Regions from separate parts of the Kitasatospora sp. NPDC001527 genome, predicted to be linked through region 2. Evidence: riboswitches for the same ligand, from Rfam matches in the RefSeq annotation. Region 2 holds a riboswitch; each other region holds the start of a gene.
What was found. Region 2 has a riboswitch for cobalamin ahead of ABT238_RS10695 (cobalamin biosynthesis protein). Riboswitches for the same ligand answer to the same signal wherever they lie in the genome.
Positions count from the first base shown of each region.

Region 1 (3,201 bases), on a different contig from region 2:
GCCCTGCTTCAGCGAGCCGGCCACCGTGAAGTAGCCGAAGCGGCCGATCGCCGCGTGCGTCTCGGCGCAGCCGGACTTGTCGGTCACGCAGAACATCGCGACCCCGGTACCGGACAGACCCTGGATCAGGCCCGCGTGCCGGCCGAGCGCCCGGTCCGCGCCGGCCTTGTTGTCGAAGACCGCGACGCCGACGGTGACGGCGCTCTCGCCGTTGACGTAGGTCGCGCGGACCACCGTCCGGCAGGTGTCGTCGCCGAGCGCGAGGCCGAGGCCGCCGGTGGTCGCCTTGGAGCAGGGGGCGGTCGCGCCGGTCACCTGACGGGTCCACACCTTGCCGTCGATGGTGCGGGTCTGGTCCGGGAACAGCGTCGCCGCGTCGACCGGCAGCTTGTCGGTGGCGGCGTCGGAGATGACCGCCAGCGCCTGCTCGGTGGGCGTGGCCGTGACGGACGGGCTGCCGGCCGTGGACGTGCTCGCGTTCGGCTTGGGGTCGTCACCGCCCTTGTCGCGGCCGTTGATCCACACCCCGGCCCCGACGATGCCGCCGACCACGACGAGAGCCGCGATCACGGCGCCGATCCCCAGCCGCTTGCGGCGGCGCGACTCGGAGGCGTGCCGGTCCGCCATCGCGTTCCAGTCCGGCTCCCTCGGCACCTGCTGCTGGGCGCTCTGCTGCGGCCACGGGGCGAACTGGGCCGGCCCACCGGCCGCCGCCTGGGGCTGCGGGGGTCCTGGCTGCGGCTGGGGCTGCACGGGACCGGGCTGAGGTCCGGGCTGCGGCCCCGGCTGGGGCCCCGGCTGCGGGTACGGCACCGCGCCGGACGGCACGTGCGGCGCCACGGGAGGCTGGCCCTGCGGCGGCACCCCCGCCCCGGGCTGGACGTACGGCGTCGCAGGCGGCCCGAAGCCGCCTGGCGGCGGCACCGGCGGCTGCCCCGGCTGCGGCGCCTGCCCCGGCGTGCCAGGCTGCTGACCCTGCTCCGGCGGCACGGCCCTACCGGCCCAGTCCCCCGCAGCGCCCGTTCCCTCGCTCATGTGCCGAGATCGTAGGGCATGCACCGGACGAGGGATCGATCCGGTGACCAATCCGTTTCAGAACCCGGCCCGCCACGGGCACCGCAGGCCCCGTCCCCGTACCACTGGTCATCGGAGCAACACGCCACGCTGCACTACATGTGGTGTCGCATCCAGCAAGCACCACTAGATGTATGCTCACTCCTGCTGTCGACGCAGGGGAACCCGGTGTGACTCCGGGACTGCCCCGCAGCGGTGTGCGGCCGCCTTCCCCAGGTGCGCCGCGAGTCCGAGTGCCTGCCGACGGCGTGCCGACGCCTCCCCGCAGAGGCCATGGCACCAGCACCACCTTCCGGGCCTCGCGGGCGGGCCGGGGACGACACGCGCGCGGCGCCTCCGGGCCCGCGCGGCGGTCTCCCCTGCCCCGAACGGCCCGGCCCCGAGCCACCGCCGTCGACCGCCGCCAGGAGAGAGCGCCTTGACCACCGCTGCCTCAGCCACCCTGCCCGCCCAGGGTTCCAGCTCCGCCCCCGCCGACCCGACGGTCTCCGACCCCGGCGGTGCGCTCCTGCGCCTCCTGACCGACCGCAGCGCCGACCTCCCCCAGGTCGACCCCGGCCATGTCGCCGCCGCCGCGCTCCGCGGCCGCCACGCCGGCTCGGACTTCGCCGAGCTCCGCGGGCTGGCCGTCGACGCCGCCGCCTCGATGATCGCCGAGGACCCGCAGTACTCGAAGCTCGCGGCCCGGCTGCTGGCGCTGGAGATCGTGGACGAGGCGGCGAGCCAGGGCGTGGTCTCGTTCTCCACCTCGATCGCGGTCGGCCACGCCGAGGGCCTGATCGGTGACACCACCGCCGCCTTCGTCGCCAAGCACACCGCCGCCCTGGACGCCCTGGTCGACCCGGCCGGCGACGACCGCTTCGAGTACTTCGGCCTGCGCACCGTGCAGTCCCGGTACCTGCTGCGCCACCCGATCACCCGCAAGGTCGTCGAGACCCCGCAGTACTTCCTGCTCCGCGTCGCCTGCGGCCTGGCGGTCGGCGACACCGAGCAGTCGGTCGCCGAGGTCGCCGAGCTGTACCGCCTGATGAGTCGGCTGGAGTACCTGACCTCCTCGCCGACCCTCTTCAACTCCGGCACCCGGCACCCGCAGATGTCCAGCTGCTACCTGCTGGACTCCCCGCTGGACAACCTGGACTCGATCTACTCCCGGTACGCGCAGATCGCCCGCCTGTCCAAGCACGCCGGCGGCATCGGCCTGTCCTACTCCCGGATCCGCTCGCGCGGCTCGCTGATCCGCGGCACCAACGGTAAGTCCAACGGCATCGTGCCGTTCCTGCGCACCCTCGACTCCTCGGTCGCCGCCGTCAACCAGGGCGGCCGCCGCAAGGGCGCGGCCTGCGTCTACCTGGAGACCTGGCACGCGGACATCGAGGAGTTCCTGGAGCTGCGCGACAACACCGGCGAGGAGGCGCGCCGCACCCACAACCTCAACCTGGCGCACTGGATCCCGGACGAGTTCATGCGCCGGGTCAACGCCAACGCGGACTGGTCGCTGTTCTCCCCCGCCGACGTCCCCGAGCTGGTCGACCTGTGGGGCGAGGAGTTCGACGAGGCCTACCTCAAGGCCGAGCTGGCCGGCAAGGCCGTGCGCACCATCCCCGCGCAGACCCTCTACGCCCGGATGATGCGCACCCTGGCGCAGACCGGCAACGGCTGGATGACCTTCAAGGACGCCTCCAACCGCGCCGCCAACCAGACCGCGCTGCCCGGCCGCACGGTGCACTCCTCCAACCTCTGCACGGAGATCCTGGAGGTCACCGACGACTCCGAGACCGCCGTCTGCAACCTCGGCTCGGTCAACCTCGGCGCCCACGTCGCCGACGGCGCGTCGGCCGACGACCTGCTGAACGCGCTGGACTGGGAGCGCCTGGACGCCACCGTCCGCACCGCCGTCACCTTCCTCGACCGCGTGGTGGACATCAACTTCTACCCGACCCCCGAGGCCGGCGCCTCCAACTCCCGCTGGCGGCCGGTGGGCCTGGGCGTGATGGGCCTGCAGGACGTCTTCTTCAAGCTGCGGATCGACTTCGACTCCGCCGAGGCCGCGCGGCTGTCCACGCTCATCGCCGAGCGCATCATGCTCACCGCCTACGAGCGCTCCGCCGACCTGGCCGAGCAGCTGGG
Region 1 covers NZ_JBEPAM010000048.1:3,939-7,139, reverse strand. Annotated here, with positions in the region: gene ABT238_RS31250 (hypothetical protein) at 1-753, opposite strand, end outside; cobalamin riboswitch at 1,205-1,333, shown strand; gene ABT238_RS31245 (ribonucleoside-diphosphate reductase subunit alpha) at 1,517-3,201, shown strand, end outside.
Region 1: another riboswitch for cobalamin. It lies ahead of ABT238_RS31245 (ribonucleoside-diphosphate reductase subunit alpha); the one in region 2 lies ahead of ABT238_RS10695 (cobalamin biosynthesis protein).

Region 2 (3,201 bases):
GAGGCCAAACCGACTGGCTTGATCTTTGTGGCGGGTTCATGCCAGACGGAACCGGGGTGGGCCGGTATTCCGCCCCGTTCCGCGCGGCGGGGGGGGCGGAACGGGTTTCGGCGGGGGGTCAGCAGAACGGGGTGAGCCAGCGGCGGAGGGTCTCGGCGTAGCGGTCCGGATCGGTGTTCCAGAGGGCGGCGTGGTCACCCCCCGGGAAGGCCTGGAGGTTGACCACGTCCGGGCGGCGGCGGGCCAGGCGCTCGGCGGCGGAGAACGGCGCCACCGGGTCGTCGGGGCCGTGCAGCACCAGGGTGGGCACCCGCAGGTCCGTACCCTCGGCGAGGCGGGCGAAGTCGGCCAGATCCACGCCGGTGCGGCCCTGGGCGGCGAGCGCGCCGAGTTCGGCGGCCGCGCCCCGGAAACCGGAGCGGGCGGCGTCCCGGCGGGCGGTGGCCGGCCAGTCCAGGACCGGCGAGTCCAGGACCAGGCTGCTGATCGAGGGGGCGAGGTCCGAGCGGGCGGCGGTCTGCAGGGCCATCGTGGCGCCGAGCGACCAGCCGTAGAGGACGACCCGGCCCGCGCCGCCGTCCAGAGCGGTGCGCACCGCCGCCTCGACGTCGCGCCACTCCGTCTCGCCGAAGTGGCCGAGGCCGTCCGGGGAGGCCGGGGCGCCGGCGTCGCCGCGGTAGGTGACGGCGAGGACGGGCAGGCCCAGGCGCTGCAGCTCGGACAGGACGGGCAGGCTCTGCTCCCGATCGGCGCCGGGGCCGTGCACCAGGACCACCCAGGTGCCGCGCTTGCCGTCCAGCCGCCAGGCGGGCATGGTGCCGAGCTCGCCCTCGACGGCGGTCTCGGCGAACGGCAGGCCGAGCGCCCGGGCCGGGTCGCCGAGGTGGACGCGGGGGGTGAAGCGGACCTCGGTGCCGGCTGTGAGGGTGCCGCGGTCGGCGCGCACCAGGCGGCGGGTGACGTCCGCGTCGTCGCGGCGCAGCACCTCCTCGACGACGGCGTGGCCGTCCTCGCCCCACTCGACGGCCCAGCGGCCGGGGCGCTCGCTCACGGCGGTGCGGGTGAAGGTGACCTCTCCGGCGCCGAGGCCGCGGACCAGCACCGGGCCGGTCCGCTCGCGGGCACCGGCGGCCGGGCGGACCATCCGCTCGGAGGCCCGGCGGCCGATCACCAGAACGGCGGCCCCGGTGCCGACGGCTGCGGCCGCCACGGTGGCCGCGATTCCCCAACGCATACTCGCTCCCCGCTGCTCGGTGTCTGGACCCACTCCTCAGCCCAGTCCACTCGCGCGGGCGGAGGGAAGCCAGTAGGACACGGCCGTACGGGTTGTTCCGGGATGAAAATCACACGGGGAGTCAGTAGACCGGTCTGCATATTCAGGGGCGGCGCACGGTGTGACCAACACCGTCCACGACCTCGGTTGACTCCCGGTTCGGGCCCGTGATGGGATCCTTCAGCCAATACGGAGGCATGCAGAGGAAGCCGGTGCGAGTCCGGCGCGGTCCCGCCACTGTCACCGGGGAGCACGACCGGAACACGCCACGGCGGGCCGTCAGAAGCCGCTGGAAGGCCCGGAGTGTGCGTCCGACCCGGAAGCCAGGAGACTCTCGCCCCCCGTTCGTCGATCCAGGGCGCGGACCCTGAGTGAGGACACGCACGCGATGCTGCGCCCTGCCGTGCACCCGCTGAGCGGGGCCGCCGCCTTCGGCGCGGGCGCCGTCGCCGGGTACCTGGCCGACGCCCGGTTCGGCGACCCCCGCCGCGGCCACCCGGTGGCCGGCTTCGGCTCCGCCGCCGGCCGGCTGGAGCACCTGCTCTGGCGCGACCACCGCGCCGTCGGCACCGCCTTCACCGCCCTGACCGTGGGCACCGTCGCGGCCGGGGCGATCGCCGCCGACCGGCTGCTGGCCCGCCGTCCGCCCGGCCGGGCCGCGCTCGCCGCCGCCGCGACCTGGACGGTGCTCGGCGGCACCTCACTGACCCGCGAGGCCCGCGCCATCGGCCGCTCGCTCGCCGCCGGAGACCTGACGGCCGCCCGCGCGCGGCTGCCGCACCTGTGCGGGCGCGACCCCAGCGCGCTGGACGAGCGGCAGCTGGCCCGCGCGGTCGTCGAGTCGGTGGCCGAGAACACCGCCGACGCCGTGGTCAACGCCCTGGTCTGGGGCGGTCTCGCGGGCACGCCCGGCCTGCTGGCGTTCCGCGCGGTGAACACCCTGGACGCGATGGTCGGTCACCGCTCGCCGCGCTACGCCCGGTTCGGCTGGGCCTCGGCGCGGCTGGACGACGTGGCGGGCTGGCCGGGCGCGCGGCTGACCGCGCTGCTGACGGTGGCCGCCGCGCCCGCGCCGCGCACCGCCTGGCGGGTCTGGCGGCGCGACGGCTCGGCACACCCCAGCCCGAACGCCGGCCAGGCCGAGTCGGCCTTCGCCGGCGCGGTGGGCGTGCGCCTCGGCGGCACGCTGCGGTACGGGGAGCGCGTCGAGCACCGCCCCGTGCTGGGAGGGGAACTGCGCCCCGTCGGGGTGGAGGACATCGAACGGGCCTGCGTGCTCTCCCGGCGGGTGAGCGCGCTGGCCCTGGGTACGACGGTCGCCGGGCACCTGCTGCTGCGGGCGGCGCTGGGCGGGAAGCGGAGGGTTGGGTCATGAGCAAGGCGCTGCTGGTCGCCGGGACGACCTCGGACGCCGGCAAGAGCGTGGTCACCGCGGGCATCTGCCGCTGGCTGGCCCGGCAGGGTGTCTCCGTCGCGCCGTTCAAGGCGCAGAACATGTCGCTGAACTCCTTCGTCACCGCGGACGGCGCCGAGATCGGCCGTGCCCAGGCGATGCAGGCCCAGGCGGCCCGGGTCGAGCCGGAGGCGGCGATGAACCCGGTGCTGCTCAAGCCCGGCGGGGACGGGCGCAGCCAGGTGGTGCTGCTGGGCCGGCCGGTCGCCGAGGTCGGCGCGCTGGACTACCGGGAGCGCAAGCCGGTGCTGCTGGAGCGCGCCCTGGAGTGCCTGGCGGACCTCAGGCGCCGCTTCGACGTGGTGGTCTGCGAGGGCGCGGGCTCCCCCGCCGAGATCAACCTGCGCGACCGCGACATCGCCAACATGGGCCTGGCGACCGCCGCCGGGCTTCCGGTCGTGGTGGTCGGCGACATCGACCGCGGCGGGGTCTTCGCGGCGATGTACGGGACGCTGGCGCTGCTGTCGGCCGAGGA
Region 2 covers NZ_JBEPAM010000007.1:289,054-292,254, reverse strand. Annotated here, with positions in the region: gene ABT238_RS10700 (alpha/beta hydrolase) at 119-1,234, opposite strand; cobalamin riboswitch at 1,429-1,627, shown strand; gene ABT238_RS10695 (cobalamin biosynthesis protein) at 1,662-2,648, shown strand; gene ABT238_RS10690 (cobyric acid synthase) at 2,645-3,201, shown strand, end outside.

Region 3 (3,201 bases), on a different contig from region 2:
CCGCTCCCAGGACCCGCGGCAGCCGGAGCTGCCAGACGATCTGGTCGTCGAGCAGCGTCACGTGCGGGTCGCCCAGCCCGAGACGGCGCGCCACGACATCGATCACCGTCCGGACCGGCTCGTGGTGCGAGCCCACGGCCAGACCGAGGAGCACCGTGGTCAGCAGCAGGGCCGCACCGACGGCCAGGGCCGCCGCCGCGCGGCCCGGACCAGCGGGCCGCACGGCGGGGCGGGTTGCGGTGGTCATGAACCCGGGCGCAGCTTGCCCAGCCCCTCGGACACCCGGGCGGCGCCGTCGGCGAGCCGCACGCCGGGCGTCGACTCCGAGAACGGCACCACCACGAAAGCCTTGCGCTGCACGGCGGTGAGCCTGCTCAGCACCGGGTCGTTCTCCAGGTAGTCGATCTTGGACTGGGCCGTGTCCCAGTCGGCGTCCGCGAGCACGACGGCGTCCGGGTCCGCGGCGACGACCTTCTCCCAGCTCACGTTCTGCCAGGAACCGGGCAGGTCCGCGAAGACGTTGCGGGCGCCGACGGCGTCGAGCACCAGCTGGGGCCCGCCGTGGCCGGCGCCGATGTACGGCGCCTTGGTGTCCGAGTCGAACCACAGGACCTTCAGGCCTTTGCCGGCGGCTGTCGCCGTGAACCGGGCCAGCTGCTGCTCCTGCTGCCGCTGGATCGCGGTGGCCCGCTCCGTGACACCGAAGACCTCGGCGACGTCGTTCAGTTCGCCCCACATCGCCTGCCAGGTCGTCGGCGGCACCTGGCTCCTGTCCGAGCAGCCGAACGGGGACAGGTACGACGGGATCCCCTGGCCGCGCAGTTCCTCCCGGCTTCCCGCGACCTTGTCGGTGAACGCGCTGGAGTAGGAGGCGTACAGGAAGCCGGGACGGGCCGCGAGGAGCTTCTCCTTCGTCGGGTACTCCTTGGAGAGCACCGGAACGGAGTCGTAGGCCGCCTTCCACTTCTCCGGGACGGAATCGTCGAGATAGGCGGTACCGGCCATGCGGGACTGCAGGCCGAGGGCCAGGGCGACCTCGGTGGCACCCTGGTTGAGCGTCACCAGCCGGTCGGGCGGCGCGCCGACGGTCACGGTGGTCCCGCAGTTGTCCACACGGACGGGCTCGGCACTTCCGGTCGTCGCGCTGGACGCGACGGGCGCGGGGGCGCCCGCGCAGGCGCCGAGTACGCCGGCGAACAGGACGGCCGCGACCGCCCGGCCGGCACGGACCGGACCTGCGGGGCGTGCGGAACGCATGGATCGGAACGGACGCGGAAGACCGCTGGGCACGTGTTCTCCAAAACCCTCGTGGAACATGTCGCGCCGTGGCCGGTCTCCTGGCTCCCGCATCGACACACCGAGGCCGACCTTCCCGGGCGGCTCATCCAGCCCGCCCAGTGGCCCTGACCGCTGGGGAAGCCGGTCAGCGAGGGCCGCGGCACTCCGCGGCAACAGTGGCGAGGGCCGCACCGGACTCAGACCGGTTTCCCGAACACCACGGCGATTGCAAGGTATCAGGCACGGTCGGGTCGGTGCCGCCCGGCACCTGGGACGGTCGTTTGGACAGTTCGGGCTCGGATAGCCCGGGCACGCGACTGATGCGCGAACTCCCGGGGACGTACGCCGTGCCGAAGACTCACCTTTCGCCGTTCCACGACCGCCACAGATCCGAGTACGGTCCGCCCGCGCCGACCAGCTCGTCGTGGGTGCCCAGTTCGACGATGCGGCCGGACTCCATGACGGCGATGCGATCGGCGTCGTGTGCGGTCTGCAGCCGGTGGGCGATGGCGATGACGGTGCGGCCCGACCGGACGGCGGCCACTGCCCGCTCCGCCTGCCGGGCCGTCGTCGGGTCGAGCAGTGACGTGGCCTCGTCCAGGATCAGGGTGTGCGGGTCCGCCAGATGCACCCTGGCCAGGGTGAGCTGCTGCGCCTGGGCGGCCTCCAGTTCGACTCCGCCCGAGCCCAGCGGGGTGTCCAGGCCCTCCGGCAGTTCGGCCACCCAGTCCGCTTCCACGGACCGCAGGGCCGCGAGGACGGCCTCGTCGTCGGCTTCGGGGGCGGCCATGGTCATGTTGTCGCGGAGGGTGCCCATGAACACGTGGTGCTGTTGCGTGATGAGGACGATGCGGTTGCCCAGTTCGCCCGCCGCGGCCTGGTCGGCGACGGGCACGCCGCCGACCAGGACGTGGCCGGCGTCAGGGACGTCCGCACCGGACAGCAGCTTGCCGAGGGTGGACTTGCCGGCTCCCGACCGGCCGACCACCGCCAGCCGTTCACCGGGACGGACCAGCAGGTCCACGTCCTTGAGGATCTCGTGCCCGGGGACGTAGGAATACCCCACGCCCTTGACCTCGATGAGGTCGTCCACAGGGGCCGACACGGGAGCGTCAGCTGTGTGCGACACCAGCCCGACACCCTTGATGCGGGCGAACGAGGCGCCGCTGCGCTGCAGTTGTTCGACCCAGACGAGCATCTGGTTGAGCGGGTCGACCAGCTGCCACATGTACAGGCTGCCCGCCACCACGACTCCCAGGGAGATCGTGCCGTTGAGGTAGCCGAACCCGCCCACGAGCAGGATGAGCGCCATGGGCAGCGTGTGCGCGAACTCGGTGACCGGGAACAGCACCGTCCGCAGGGAGAGGGTGCGCATGCCGGCGCGGTAGGTGGTGTCGATGGCCTCGTCGAGGGTGCTGTTCCGCAGTTCGCCCAGCCCGTAGGCCTCGACGGTACGGGCGCCGTGGGCGGTGGAGTTGAGGATCTCGGAGACATCGCCGGCGGCCGCTCCCTCGGCGAGGTAGGCGTCGCGGGAGCGCGCGAGGTACCAGCGGCTCACCCCCCACACGAGCGGCAGTCCCACGACCGAGCAGAGACCGAGCAGCGGGTCGAGGAGGAAGACCGCGGCGAAGATGAACACGACCTGGATGCCGGAGATGAACATGTCCGGAGCCGCATTGCGCAGCGTGGCCGCGACGGTCGAGACGTCCAGGGTGGTACGGGTGACCAGATCACCGGTGCTCACCTCGTCCGCGACACGCCCCGGCAGCGAGAGGGTGTGGTCGACGACCTCCTCGCGGAGCCTGGCGAGCGCGCGCTCGCCGAAGCGATGGGAGAGACCTCGCGCGTAGCGCGACAACACCAATCGGGCCGCCGAGAAGCCCAGAACCGCCGCGGCCAGTCCGTCGACCGCGGAGACGGACA
Region 3 covers NZ_JBEPAM010000012.1:74,468-77,668, forward strand. Annotated here, with positions in the region: gene ABT238_RS15265 (FecCD family ABC transporter permease) at 1-247, opposite strand, end outside; gene ABT238_RS15270 (ABC transporter substrate-binding protein) at 244-1,257, opposite strand; cobalamin riboswitch at 1,311-1,515, opposite strand; gene ABT238_RS15275 (ABC transporter ATP-binding protein) at 1,637-3,201, opposite strand, start outside.
Region 3: another riboswitch for cobalamin. It lies ahead of ABT238_RS15270 (ABC transporter substrate-binding protein); the one in region 2 lies ahead of ABT238_RS10695 (cobalamin biosynthesis protein).

Region 4 (3,201 bases), on a different contig from region 2:
GTGAGCAGCCCGGACCCGCTGGCCGGCCTGCACGTGGCCGTCAACCGGAGGGAGCCGGACAGCGAGGACGAGCGGGTCTTCCTGCCCGAGCAGCGGCTCGACCTCGCCTCCGCGATCGCCGCCTACACGGCCGGCGCCGCGCACGTGAACGGCCACGACGACGCCGGCGTGCTCGCCCCGGGCCGGTGGGCCGACCTGGTCGTCCTGGACCGCGACATCCTCAGCGGCCCGGCCGAGGAGATCGCCGAGGCCCGGGTGCTGCGGACGTACGTGGGCGGTGAGCTGGTCCACGAGGCCGGCTGACCGCGCCCGCTCACGGTGGCCGCTCACGGTGGCCGCCGGGCCGCAGGATCACCCTCCGCCCGGCGGTCGCCGTGCTCAGCGCGACTTCGCCAGCCGGGCCTCGGCGGCGTCCAGCAACAGGTCCAGCGCGTACGGGTAGCCGCTGCGCCGCATGTCGGCGGTGAGCAGGTGCGCGGTGGCGGCGATGTGCGGGTTGGTCGCGGCGTCCAGCCGGGCGTACGAGGCGTGCCAGACCCGCAGGTCCGCCGACTGCGCGGAGGCGGGCAGGGCGAGCGCGGCGGCGTCCAGCGCGGCGAAGCCGAGGCTCTGGTCCACGAACGCGTGGTAGATCCGCACCGCCTCGGGATCGGGGAAGCCCGCGCCGCGCAGCACGCCGAGGATCGCCTCGACGGCGGCGATCTCGTGGGTGCGCCCGGTGGTGCGGTGGGCGGCGAGCAGCGCGGCCTGCGGATGGGCCTGGTAGCTGGCGTGGATGCGCAGGCCGATGGACCGCAGGTCGGCCCGCCATTCCCCGGTGGCCCGCCAGCCCTGCTGGGCGCGGCCGACCAGCTCGTCGGCGATGGCGAGCAGCAGGTCGTCGGAGCTGTGGAAGTAGCGGTAGACGGCACTGGGGTCCGCGCCGAGCGCGGCGCCGAGCCTCCGGACGGTGAGGGCCTCCGCGCCGTGCTGCCCGATCAGCCGCAGGGCCGTGTCGACGATCAGCTCGTGGGAGAGCACGACCCCCTGCTTGGTGGGCCGCCGGCGCCGCCGCTGGGGCTCGGGCACTACGCGTTCGCTCATCCGGGCAGGCTACGTCAACACCCTTGTCGTAGGACAGGGGGCGTCGGCGAAACCATGGTGACGGGGAGCGGTTGTGGGTCTAGGCTGGCCGGTGCAGCTGGTTCGCCCTGCCCGCCAGGCAGGCGCGTCGCAAGAGGGAACCCGGTGACGCCTTTGAACAGGCCAGTCCGGGACTGCCCCGCAGCGGTGAGCGGGAACGACCGCCGTCATACGCACTGGGCCCGGCCGGGTCTGGGAAGCGACGGCCAGTAGGTGACCGCCCTTCACGGGCGGACGTGCCCGCGAGTCCGAAGACCTGCCCGTTGCCCGCGCGCGACCGATCGCGCGCGGTTCTCCGGTGACCTCGTGGGCGGGTCGGCGTGCACACCCGGCGGAGCCGTGACGGCGTCCGCCCGGTTCGTCACCCCTTCGCGCCCTCCTCCCCGTCACCGGGCACCCGAGGAGCAAGACTCGCGAAGGAGAGTCCCTTGACAGCGACGTCCGCAGCCGCGGCGACCCTGGCCACCGTCCACGGCTACCCCCGCCAGGGCCGGAACCGGGAACTCAAGAAGGCGATCGAGGGCTACTGGAAGGGCACCGTCACCGCCGACGCCCTCCACACCGCCGCCGCCGAACTGCGCCGGGAGACCTGGCGCCGGCTCACCGGGGCCGGCATCGGCGAGGTCCCCACCGGCGACTTCTCGCTCTACGACCACGTGCTCGACACCACCGTCGCCGTCGGCGCGATCCCCGCCCGCCACCGGGCCGCCGTCGAGGCCGACCCGCTCGACGGCTACTTCGCCATGGCGCGCGGCACCCAGGACGCCGCGCCCCTGGAGATGACCAAGTGGTTCGACACCAACTACCACTACCTGGTGCCCGAACTCGGCCCCGGCACCGCCTTCACCGCCGACTCCGCCAAGCCCGTCGGCGAACTGGCCGAGGCCCTCGCGGCCGGCCACCGGGCCCGGCCGGTGCTGCTCGGCCCGATCACCTACCTGCTGCTGGCCAAGCCCGCCCCCGGCGTGGCCGAGGACTTCCGCCCGCTCACCCTGCTCGACCGGCTGCTCCCGGTCTACGCCGAACTCCTCGCCGACCTGCGCGCCGCCGGGGCCGCCTGGGTGCAGCTCGACGAGCCCGCGCTCGTCCAGGACCGCACCCCGGCCGAACTGAACGCCGCCGCCCGCGCCTACCGCGACCTCGGCGCCCTCACCGACCGGCCGAAGCTGCTGGTGGCGAGCTACTTCGACCGCCTCGGCGAGGCCCTGCCCGTCCTCGCCAAGGCCCCCGTCGAGGGCCTGGCCCTGGACTTCACCGGACCGGCCGCCGCCAACCTGGCCGACCTCGCCGCCGCCGGCGGACTGCCCGGCAAGCGCCTGGTCGCCGGCGTCGTCGACGGCCGCAACGTCTGGATCAACGACCTGGAGAAGTCGCTGGCCACCCTGGCCACCCTGCTCGGCCTGGCCGGACACGTGGACGTGGCACCGTCCTGCTCCCTGCTGCACGTCCCGCTCGACGCCACCGCCGAACGCGACCTCGACCCGCAGCTCGCCCGCTGGCTCGCCTTCGCCCGGCAGAAGGCCGAGGAGACCGTCCTGCTCGCCCGCGGCCTGCGCGAGGGCACCGGCGCGATCACCGCCGAACTCGCCGCCAACCGCGCCGACCTGGCCTCCCGCGCCCGCTCCCCGATCACCCGCGACCCCGCCGTACGCGCCCGCGCCGCCGCCGTCACCGCCGGGGACACCCGCCGCGCCCAGGCCTACCCCGAGCGGGCCGAGGCCCAGCGCGCCCGCCTCGGCCTGCCGCTGCTGCCCACCACCACGATCGGCTCCTTCCCGCAGACCGCCGAGCTGCGCCTCGCCCGCGCCGACCTCGGCGCCGGGCGGATCGACGCCGCCGCCTACCGCGAGCGCATCGAGGCCGAGGTGCGCGAGGTGATCGCCTACCAGGAGAAGGCCGGACTCGACGTGCTCGTCCACGGCGAGCCCGAACGCAACGACATGGTCCAGTACTTCGCCGAACGGCTCACCGGCTACCTGGCCACCCGGCACGGCTGGGTGCAGTCCTACGGCACCCGCTACGTGCGGCCCCCGGTCCTCGCCGGCGACATCTCCCGCCCGCGGGCGATGACCGTCGACT
Region 4 covers NZ_JBEPAM010000024.1:66,001-69,201, reverse strand. Annotated here, with positions in the region: gene ABT238_RS21875 (amidohydrolase) at 1-303, shown strand, start outside; gene ABT238_RS21870 (TetR/AcrR family transcriptional regulator) at 379-1,083, opposite strand; cobalamin riboswitch at 1,178-1,388, shown strand; gene metE (5-methyltetrahydropteroyltriglutamate--homocysteine S-methyltransferase) at 1,551-3,201, shown strand, end outside.
Region 4: another riboswitch for cobalamin. It lies ahead of metE (5-methyltetrahydropteroyltriglutamate--homocysteine S-methyltransferase); the one in region 2 lies ahead of ABT238_RS10695 (cobalamin biosynthesis protein).